DNA from 2 places in the Mesorhizobium sp. P160219 genome. Region 2 is predicted to be linked to the other one. Evidence: predicted binding sites of a transcription regulator. Region 2 holds the regulator's gene; the other holds the start of a gene.
The links. The regulator LexA, encoded in region 2, represses DNA repair genes until DNA is damaged. The targets are predictions, from matches to a motif close to TGTTCNNNNTGTGTTCNG.

Region 1 (5,590 bases), 3.5 Mb from region 2:
AAGAGCGGGCGAATTAGCGCCTGCATTTCCCTCCCCCTTGAGGGGAGGGTGGCCCGAAGGGCCGGGTGGGGTCCTGCGTGAAGTGCGGCGACTCCCTTCGGACGACACTACAAGCAATGTCATTGCAGAGGCCCTTTCTCGGCTCGGCTCCAAAAAGATCGACCATTCTTCGGCGACCCCCACCCTGCCGCTTCGGGGCCACCTTCCCCTCAAGGAGGAGCGTTACGCCGCCTGCGCCACCCGCTCCGACATCATGCGGTAGGAAATCGCCTCGGCCAGGTGAATGCGGCCGACGGTTTCTCTCGCTTCGAGATCGGCCAGCGTGCGCGCCACTTTCAGCACCCGATGATAGGCGCGCGCGGAAAAGCCGAGCTTTTCGCTGGCGTCCTTCAACAGAGACAGGCCGGCGGCATCCGGCATCGCGATGTCCTCGATAACAGAAGGCGAGCAATGCGCGTTGGTGGTCGCGCTGGTCACGCCGAGCCGCTCGAACCGTTCGCGCTGGATGGTGCGGGCGCGCGCGACGCGCTGCGCAACGGCGGCACTTTTCTCCGCCCGATCCGGCCGGATCAGATCGGCGGCCGAAACCGCAGGCACCTCGATCCTGAGATCGATGCGGTCGAGCAGCGGGCCGGAAATGCGCGCCTGGTAGTCGGTGCGGCAGCGCTCACCGCGCAGGCAGCGATAGCCGGGCTCGCCGGCCATGCCGCAACGGCACGGGTTCATCGCCGCCACCAGCTGGATGCGCGCTGGATAGGTGACGCGGTGGTTGGCGCGCGCGATCATGCAGTCGCCGGTCTCCAGTGGCTGGCGCAGCGCATCCAAGGTCTGCGGCGTGAATTCGGGAAACTCGTCGAGGAACAGCACGCCGTTATGGGCAAGCGATACTTCGCCCGGCCGCGCCCTGATGCCGCCGCCGACCATTGCCGCCATCGAAGCCGAATGGTGCGGGGCGCGGAACGGCCGCCGGTCGGTGAGCTTGCCTTCGCCGAGCTCGCCGGCCACCGAGGCGATCATCGAGACTTCAAGAAGTTCCTTGGGCGCCAGTGGCGGCAGAATTGAAGGCAGCCTCTGCGCCAGCATCGATTTTCCCGAGCCGGGAGGCCCGACCATCAACAGATTGTGGCCGCCGGCCGCCGCCACTTCCAGCGCCCGCTTGGCGCTTTCCTGGCCCTTGATGTCTGAAAGGTCGGGCAGGTCGCGGGCCGAGACATGGATGCCGGGCTCGGGCCGCGACAGCACCTGCGTGCCGCGAAAATGATTGGCGATGGCAATCAGGCTGCGCGGCGCCAATATGTCGAAATCCTTGCCCGCCCAGGCCGCTTCCGGCCCGCAGCCGAACGGGCAGATCAGGCCCTTTCCCTCGGCATTGGCGCCGATCGCCGCCGGCAGCGCGCCGGCCACCGCGGCAATGGTGCCGTCGAGCGACAATTCACCCAGCACGACATAAGACGCCAGCATATCGCCCGGAATGGCGCCGAGTGCCGCCATCAGGCCGAGCGCGATCGGCAGGTCGTAATGGCTCCCTTCCTTGGGCAGGTCGGCAGGCGCCAGGTTGACCGTCACCTTCTTCGACGGCATCGACAGGCCCGAAGCGTGCAGCGCCGCCTGCACCCGCTCGCGGCTTTCGGCCACCGCCTTGTCGGCCAGGCCGACAATCTGCATGCCGACCTTGCCCGGCGCGATCATCACCTGGACATCGACCGGTACGGCCTCGATGCCCTGGAAAGCAACCGTGCGAACCCGCGCCACCATCTTGCTCTGCCCCCGGATATCGGCTCGCCTCGGCCTTGTGGTTCAGACCGCGAGCGACGTCAGGACAAGACAACCATAGATTTCAGGCCAAGGCAAGAACATTACAGGAACATGCATTCGTGGTGGCTGCAGCGCGCTGTGCCGGTTGCAAAAAAGGAAGATGGCCAAGCAAAATGGAACGGCTGCTCCGCCTCCTCGACCGCGTTTAAGGGCGACTAGGCCCTTCGGCGATCTGAGGGTGTTGCTTCTAAGCGGTGATGAAGGCATCGACCGAACCTGAAAGCGATCGATCGATCGCGACCTGCGGTGGAAGCCACTCCATGACAGGATATCTGAAAGGCCAAGGCAGGGCGATCCGGCGCGAAGAGCCGCTCTCCAGAAAAATCTCGTTTACAAGGTCTATGAACCGCCCGCGGTCTCGTTCGATTCGTTTCAAAGTTTGCGAACGAATGTAATCCCGGGGAATTCGTCGCTCCTTCAGCGCTAAGACAGCCTCCGCGATGGATCGAGGATCGGGTGGAACTGTGAGCGAATAGTCGTCATCCAGATAAAGGTCTCGGCCGCCATGGTTCGGCGTCGTGACCACTGGAAGGCCCGCGAGAAGATATTCCGTGCTGGCGAACATTGGTCCTTCCAGGTGAGAGAGACAGATTCCCACGGCTGCACGATTTAGATGCGTGTTCACCTGAGCCGGTGCCAATCGGACAGGCTTGCCGGTGCCGTCAAACTCGTTGATAAAGACGTGATGCGGCGCGAGCTCCCTATGCCGATTTATTCGCGCTCTTTCCGACTCCGTCGTGGAGGATCCGCTTGAATCTCGATAGAAGACAAATGCGCAACGCTGGATGCCAAGCGACAAGTCATGGCGCTTCCACGGAGCCAGCTGCGCATTGTAGATTGCATCAAATTCTACAGGGACGTCATCGAGAGGCCTGAATATGTGTTCGGAGGTTGTTGACGTCTTGTTGTGCAGGACGGCGGCCTCGCCGGACTGGTTCAACAGATCAGCCTCTGGCTGAGTGTTGGAAAGGAAGATTAGCGAGTGACGGGGGTTCTTGAGTCTATGCAGAACGGCATAGGTCCGGATGGTTTTGACGCTAGCACTGTTTTCGATGGACCAGGTTGGCGAGATGAGAAACCAGGCGCGGTGGCTGCGTGGACGGAAAGGCATATGACTTGCTAATCCGAGCGGCGTACCGGACATTCCCGAATAGGATATGAACGGATCGTCCGACAGCAAACTGGCCTGAAGAGCAGGTTGCGACTTCGCGGAAGGGTGCCCTTTTCTGAGGTTGTGGCCATGACGCAGCATGGCTCTGACAATCTCGAATTTGGTAGGAGGGCGATACCCGTGCTGTAGGGTCAACATGCGGCAATTGCGATCTTGAGTGCGGAGAAAAACTCGCTTCGATAGAGAGAAATTTGGCAAAGAAACACCGCCAGTTGATCGACGGAATATCTCAGGCGATCAAATCTGGTGTACGGAGAAGCGCCTCTTGAAAGAAAACATCGTCCCAAGCGGAGCTGGTTCTCACATCGCGCTACCAACCGTATCCGTTTGCGTAGGCTGTTTCAATCAAGAGGCATTCATCGACACTGCGATCCGATCCGTAGCGGCGCAGACATACACTGCGTTCGAATGCGTGGTGGTCGATGATTTTTCGACCGACGGTTCCCGCCGAAGGATTGAAGAGTGTCTGTCCCAGCTTGGCGACAGTCGTTTCCGCTTTCTGCCCCGACTGCAAAATGGCGGGCAGTTGACAGCAATGATGACCGGGCTTGACGCGACAGCCGGGCCCCTGATCTCCTTTCTTGACGGTGACGATGCATGGCATCCTGACTTCATAGAATGCCATGTGAGAGCCCATCTCAGCCACACCCGTATCGCGGCGATGTCGAGCTCCGATGAGGTGGTGATAGATACGGCCGGCAAACTGCTTGCGGGCGGTCATCCCGTATTCCACCTGAATGACCCGCGATCGATGCCGAAAATGAGCGGCTACCTGCATGTCGACACCGAAGCTGACCCGACATTATTATTTATTGATCGGGGCACCGTGGGTTGGTTTTGGTCAACCACATCGGGGATGATGTTTCGTCGAGCTCCGCTTGAAATCATGCGTCCATCCGATCCGGACGAAATAAAGATATGTGCCGATGGTTATATGGCTCGTGCCGCCCATATGATCGGCGGAACCGTGAGGATTGGGCGGGCTCTTGGCAGTTATCGGCTTCACGGCGGCAATGGCTGGGCGGACGGGCGCATCCTGGGTACCGGAGTTGGCCTCGGCAGGATGTCGCCTGATACTGAAATAGCGATACGGCGGGCACTGGCCAATCGTTGGTGCGAAGTGGCGCCGGGACTGGAGCATTTAATCTCCCGCCACTCAATGCGCAGGACCTTGGTCGACCTGATCGGACTGTCTGCGGCTTTCGCATTGCTGGAAAAGAACTCCGATGCGGGTTTTCTGCTGAAAGACTGGGCAACACCACAGCGAAAATTGCAGACCAGACTTATCGGTCTCCTTCCTCCGAAACTGAGGCCTCGGCGCTTCCGGGACATAGTTTGATTTGATGAGCCGCTTGCTCGGCAGTCTTACCCGATAAAGAGCATCCTTCGATGCTTCTCTGGACCCACCAAAGTCCTCCGTAGCAACGCACACTACGCGGCCGAATTGCGCCGCATTTCCTCCACCGCGTCCCAGAACAGGCTGGCGATATCCGCGCCGCCAAAGCGTTGCACTTCGCGCACGCCGGTTGGCGAGGTCACGTTGATCTCGGTCATGTAGTCGCCGATCACGTCGATGCCGACCAGGATGAAGCCGCGCTCTTTCAGCGACGGGCCGATGCGGGCGCAAATCTCGCGTTCGCGCTCCGTCAGCTCAGTCTTTTCGGCGCGGCCGCCGACATGCATGTTGGAGCGAGAATCGTGGTCGGCCGGCACGCGGTTGATGGCGCCGACCGCCTCGCCGTCGATCAGGATGATGCGCTTGTCGCCCTTGCGCACATCCTTCAGATAGCGCTGGACGATATACGGCTCGCGTGACAGCTGGGCGAACATTTCGAGCAGTGAGGCGAGGTTGCGATCGTCTTCCTTGAGATGGAAGATGCCGGCGCCGCCATTTCCGTAGAGCGGCTTGACGATGATGTCGCCGAACTCCTTGCGGAAGGCGGCGACCTCCTGGGGATCCTTGGTGATCAGCGTTTCCGGCATCAGATCGGGGAATTCGGTGACGAAGATCTTTTCCGGGCTGTTGCGCACCCAGGCCGGGTCGTTGACGACCAATGTCTTCGGGTGAATGCGCTCCAGAATATGCGTGGTGGTGATGTAATTCATGTCGAAGGGCGGATCCTGGCGCAGCAGGATCACATCCATCTCCGACAGGTCGGTGCGCACCTTGTCGCCCAGCGTATAATGATTGCCCTTCTCGTCGCGGAGCTTCATCTCTTCGATGCGGGCAAACACCTTGCCGCCCAGCATCGACAGCCGGTCGGGCGTGTAGTGGAACAATTGGTGGCCGCGCCGCTGCGCCTCCAGCGACAGCGCAAAGGACGTGTCGCCGGCGATCGAGACGGTGGAGACATGGTCCATCTGGACGGCGATCTTCAGGGGCATCTTCCGGTCTCCAGCAGGCTCTGTCGCCGATATACGGAACTTGGCGGCTTCTGCCAATCGCGCTTGCTTGGCCCAGACCTTTAACGGTCGAAGACCAGCCGGGAGTAACCGAGGAACGACAGCGCCATGGCGACCGGCGAGGCGACGGCAAGTGCCGCCAGCGGCGGCAGCGCCGGCAGCGCAAACAGGATGGCGCAGTAGACGAGATAGTTGACGATG
Region 2 (5,590 bases):
ATGCCGCTGCCGACGGCAAAGCCCTGCTCGAAGGCAAAGGGCCGCGCATGGCCCCACCAGCCGCTGAGCGGCTGCCTGATATCACCATGGTGGCGCTCGGCCGCGTAGATGAAGGCCGGCGAGCCCGGGCCGCCATTGAGGTATTTGTAGGTGCAGCCGACAGCGAAATCGGCATTGGCACGGTCGAGTTCGACCGGCAAGGCGCCGGCGGTGTGGCAGAGGTCCCAGATGATCAGCGCGCCGGCGTCATGTGCCTTGCGCGTCAGCGCCGCCATGTCGCGCAACTGGCCGGATTTGTAGTTTACGTGGTTGACCAGGATGACGGCAACGCTGTCGTCGATCAGCTCCTCGATTGCGGCCGCGTCGACGCCCTCCAGCCGCAGCCGCGTTCCCGGCCGGGTCGAGGCGACGCCTTCGGCCATGTAGAGGTCGGTCGGGAAACTGTCGCCCTCGGCAACGATGGCCGACCGAGCCGGCCGCATGCCGAGCGCGGCGTGCAGCAGCTTGTAGATGTTGATCGAGGTTGTGTCGCAGACCACCGTCTGCCCGTCAGCCGCGCCGATCAGTCGTCCGAGCTGATCTCCCAGTTCCACCGGCATGTTGAACCAGCCAGCGGTGTTCCAGGCGCGAATGAGGTCGTGCGCCCATTCCTGCGTGGCGGCCTGCTGCAATTCGCTGAAGACGGCTGGTGACGCGGCACCCAGCGAATTGCCGTCGAGATAAATTACGCCTTGCGGCAAGACAAAGCGTTCACGCATGGAGCGCAGCGGATCGGCGGCATCCATTGCTTCGATTGCAGCGAGATCGGGTGTCGTGCTCATGATCCGGCGCCCCTCCATGGACAAACGCGCGCGGCGGAGCCTGCCGCCCAAACATGCCGGCGATCTTGAGTGGTCGCCCTTGAACTGTCAAACATTATATATAATTCACCCATTGAAAGGCTTTGATATATAATGATCCGCCGAGCGTTTATGACTGATGGATCACGATGCTGGATGACGAGCAGACCTCGAAGACGGAAGTGGCCTATCGCCTGCTCAGGCGCGATATTCTTGCGACCCGGCTGGCGCCTGCCGCGCCGTTGAAGCTGAGCACGTTGCGCAACACCTACGGCATCGGCTGGACGCCGTTGCGCGAGGCGCTGTCGCGGCTGGAGGCGGAACGGCTTGTGACCGCCATCAGCAACCGCGGGTTTGCGGTCGCTCCCGTCTCTCGGGCGGAGCTCGAGGATCTGGCGCGTGCGCGGCTGGTGGTCGAACTGCCCCTGCTGGTGGAATCGATCGAGAAAGGCGACCGTGAGTGGGAAGACGCGGTCGTTGCCGCCCACTATCGTCTCTCACGGTGCGGGTCTGTTCTCGACGATCCATCGGATGATGCGGTCGACGCGTGGTACGAAAAACACGATGCCTTCCATGCGGCCCTGCTCAGTGCCGCGACATCCAGCTGGCTGCAGCAGTTCAATGCGACGATTTCCGACCAATTGCATCGCCATCACCGCTTTCTGGGTCTGGCCCCGACGCTGCGCGCCGCCGCCGGCCGCACGGATGGACACCGGAAGGCCGTGGCGGCCCTGCGCGACGCCGTGGCGATCGAACACCATACCGCCCTGATGGAAGCGGCCCTCGATCGCGACGTCGAACGTGCGAAAACTCTGATGACCGCTCACATCGGCTACACGCTGCAGGTCTATGCCCAGAGCGAACCCGGCGCGGATGCTGCGCAGCCCCGTCCGAAAAGGAAGCGGCGATCGTAGCCGACGACGCAGGGCACTTTGTCTTCGTTTCACCCCGTTGCTGGCAACTGGGCGCAGGCGGCGCTCGCAGCGCCGAACGTTACGCTGAACAAAACGTCAACACATTCATTAAACTTTAAAAGGTTGCGGAACACAACTGGAACAGATAGTGTTTGTTCTGGGTTTGTTTTTTCTGATTCTGGTTTCAGAACCCTTGGGGGCCGCGATGCTGACGCGCAAACAACATGAGCTTCTGATGTTCATCCATGAACGCCTGAAGGAGAGCGGAATCCCGCCGTCCTTCGACGAGATGAAGGAAGCGCTCGACCTCGCCTCCAAGTCCGGCATCCACCGCCTGATCACGGCGCTTGAGGAGCGCGGTTTCATTCGCCGGCTGCCGAACCGGGCGCGCGCGCTGGAAGTGCTGCGGCTGCCCGACTCGATCGCACCAGGCCTCAATGCGGCGAGGAAGTTTTCGCCGAGCGTCATTCAGGGCAGTCTTGGTCAAACCGGCCAAGGGCAAGGCGGCCAAGGACAAGGCGCGTTGGGCCAAGGCGGTCTCGGCCGCCAGATCAAGCCGGGCTCGCCGTCGCGTTCGATGTCGGCCGGCAATGACGATGCCGTTTCCGCGATTTCAATCCCGGTTATGGGACGCATCGCCGCCGGCGTGCCGATCGACGCCATCCAGCATCAGACCCATTCGATCTCGGTGCCGCCCGATATGATCATGGGCGGCGAACACTACGCGCTCGAGGTCAAGGGCGATTCGATGATCGAGGCCGGCATTTTCGATGGCGACACGGTCATCATCCGCAATGCCGACACAGCCAGCCCCGGCGAGATCGTGGTGGCGTTGGTCGACGATGAGGAAGCGACCCTGAAACGCTTCCGCCGCAAGGGCGCCTCGATCGCCCTGGAAGCCGCCAACCCGGCCTACGAGACCCGCATTTTTGGACCGGACAGGGTGAAGGTGCAGGGCAAGCTTGTCGGATTGATCCGGCGCTACTGAGCCGGCTTGGGTTTGTACTTTTCACGCTGGTTGTAAGGCGGCAGGCCGCGCGCTTCGCGGGAGAAGCGGCGTTGCTCGTGCCAGGGGCGATACGGCTTGTCGACGGCGAAGCGGATGGTTGGCGCTGCAGCTGCCGATTGCGGATCGAAGAAGACGGCGGCGCTGCCGTCGCGGGCCAGCTGTTTCTTCGTCACGACCAGCACCAGCGGGTCGCGGCACGGATTGTAGGCGGTGGCGTCATCGATGACGATCAGGCTCGCGAAGGCACAGGCCGGCCGCGCCGTCTTGCGGTCTTTCGCAAGCGCTACAATGGCTCCGGAAGGGTGCCGGGCGATACAGAGATCGCCGGTGCAATAGAAGGGCGAGCCGGGCGGCAGATCGAGCGGATCGAGATCGAACCGCGTATCTGTTGACTCGAAAATCTCAGGTGGGATAATGGTTTCGGCCCGCAGCGCCCGTTTCCAATTGTCCGTGGTGAATTCGTTGGAGCGTTCGCGGTTGAGGGCGAGTTCGCCGCCACCGATCGGCATGGCCACCAGATGCGCATCCTCGGATATGAGCACGTCGGGCGTAAGCACCTGCGGCACCGTCAACAGGCCGGCCAGCGCGAAAGGCACGGCCGCCAACCTGAGCCAGGTGGTGGCCATGGTGGCGATGACGAGGGCGACCGCCACCAACAGCACCGAGCGGATGGAGATCAGCCCGACGGCGTCGACCGGCGAGCGCTCGGAAATCCAGGCCGATATAGCGATCATCGCCATCAGACCCTTGCCCATCACATAGAGGAACGGCCCGTCGGCGCCGAACGGCATCGCCAGTGCGCTGAGCACGGCAAAAGGCATGACGATCAACGAAACAATCGGCATCACGGCCAGATTGGCGATCAGGCTGAGCGGCGACACACGCTGAAAATGCCAGATGGCGAACAGCAAGGTTGCACTGCCGGCGATGATCGAGGTCATGGCGAGGCCGCCCATGGCCAGCGCGAATTTTCGCGACAGGAAGCCGACGAAGGAGCGCTTTGCCGGCGGCGTTCTCACCTTGTCGGCGCGGTAATCGGCCCAGCCGGCATAGGCGCCGACAAGGGCGGCGGTGGCAGCAAACGACATCTGGAAGCTGGGACCGACCACCTCGTGCGGCGACACCAGGATGACGGCAATGGCGGAGATCGCCAGATTGCGCATGGTGAGTGCGGCGCGATCAAACAGCACGGCGACAAGCATGACCGCCAGCATGATGAAGCTGCGCTCGGCGGCAACCACGACGCCTGAAATGACGAGATAGGCGGCGATGGAGACGAGTGCTGCCACTGCTGCATATTTCTTGACTGGGCGGCGCGAAGAGAAATCGGGAAACAGCGCAAAGGCGCCACGCAGCAACGCCATGATGGTGCCGGCAACCAGCGCCATGTGCAGGCCGGAGATGGAGATGATGTGGTAGATGCCGGTGCGCCGCATCGCTTCGTTGACCTCGTCCGGGATGCCGGCGCGCACCCCGACAATCAACGCCGCGGCAATCTCGCCTTCGGCGCCGCCGATTTTGCCCCTGATATGGTCGGCAATGTTTTCGCGCGCGTTCTCGATTGCCGAGGAGAGCCGCGCGGTCAGCGGCGGCGGTCCCTGCGTAGCAATGGTTTTCGGATTGCCGAGAAAGAAGCCGCTGCCGCCGATACCGGTGAAATAGCTGTCGAAGGAGAAATCGTAGCTCTCCGGCCGCACCGGACCGGTCGGCGGCAACAGCCTGGCATAGCCGGTGATCAGGGAGCCGGCGGTCATATCGGCGGGAACGGTCCGCGCCGAGAGCCTGACCCGCTCCGGGGCGTAGCGCAGCTCGGGGTAAGCGGTCGAAACCACATCGAGCGTCAGCCTGATGCGGCCGCTTTCCATCTGTTCGAGACTGACGACGCGGCCGGTCAGCCGTGTCTGAATCTCGGAGCCGAGCATCTGCGTTCCGGCGCGCCAAGTCTCGACTTTGGCGGCGACGACGCCGAGCGCGCACAGCATCGCGGCCATGCAGAACAGATGCGTCCTCGGCCGCGATCGCGTGGCGACAGCGCAACATGTCGCCAGCACCACAATGGCGATTGGCTGCGCAAAGCCCGGCTCGCCGGCCAGCGAGAAGTAGACGATGACGCCGGCTGCCAGGAAAACCGGGACCAGCAGGAAGGCGACGCCCCGGTCGAGCTCCGTGTTGGCGGCCACGGCAAGGCTGCGGCGGAGCGCGGGCCATGACGGGCGGCGAAGCCGTCTGCGCAGTCGGGCGATAGATCCGGGCGCTGTGACTTGCGCCGGCAAGGCGTGACCGGGCAGCGCGGGCGCTATGCCGGGATGCGGCTCAGGCAGCGCGAGGGGCAGCGGCTCGGCATAGGGACTATCGGCAAACAGCGAGCGTTCGCTGACGCTTGCCTCGCCGCCTTCGCCTTCCTTCGTGCCCCGGCCACGTCCAGCCATCGGGTCTGCCCCTTGCGCCCCAGACCTCCTATGCTACATGAACGCGCAAAGTGCGAAAGTCCGTGCGGTCGCGTCCACCGCGCCGGAATTGACGATCACTCGCCAAGGACGCTCAATCCTCAATCATATCCCGGCCCTCCGCCCTCAGGCGAGCAAGCCCATCGTGCATTGCCTTCAATTGTTCCGGTGTATGACCCTGCCATTCAGCGAGCTCCCCCAGGATGAGCAACGGATCACGGGAGCGGTAGGATTTCGTCGGATTACCGGGAAATTTTTTATCGGTCAGGTTAGGGTCATCCATAAAAAACCCCGTCGGCTTTACGATGTAAATCCTTTGACGACCGTCACCCGTTGCAAGCTCTGCTCCCCAGATGGCGGCTTCCAGTGTCTGGGTGAAAT

Region 1: a site for LexA is predicted at 1,850-1,867, ahead of AC3EMP_RS04460 (YifB family Mg chelatase-like AAA ATPase). Genes of this name have one in related genera too.

The regions. Positions count from the first base shown of each region.
Region 1 covers NZ_JBYNWG010000001.1:888,394-893,983, forward strand. Annotated here, with positions in the region: gene AC3EMP_RS04455 (malate synthase G) at 1-17, shown strand, start outside; gene AC3EMP_RS04460 (YifB family Mg chelatase-like AAA ATPase) at 223-1,755, opposite strand; gene AC3EMP_RS04465 (glycosyltransferase) at 2,003-3,067, opposite strand; gene AC3EMP_RS04470 (glycosyltransferase family 2 protein) at 3,252-4,325, shown strand; gene gshB (glutathione synthase) at 4,418-5,371, opposite strand; gene AC3EMP_RS04480 (GtrA family protein) at 5,452-5,590, opposite strand, start outside.
Region 2 covers NZ_JBYNWG010000001.1:4,350,331-4,355,920, reverse strand. Annotated here, with positions in the region: gene kynU (kynureninase) at 1-821, opposite strand, end outside; gene AC3EMP_RS21085 (GntR family transcriptional regulator) at 989-1,753, shown strand; gene lexA (transcriptional repressor LexA) at 1,959-2,741, shown strand; gene AC3EMP_RS21075 (ComEC/Rec2 family competence protein) at 2,735-5,191, opposite strand; gene arr (NAD(+)--rifampin ADP-ribosyltransferase) at 5,304-5,590, opposite strand, start outside.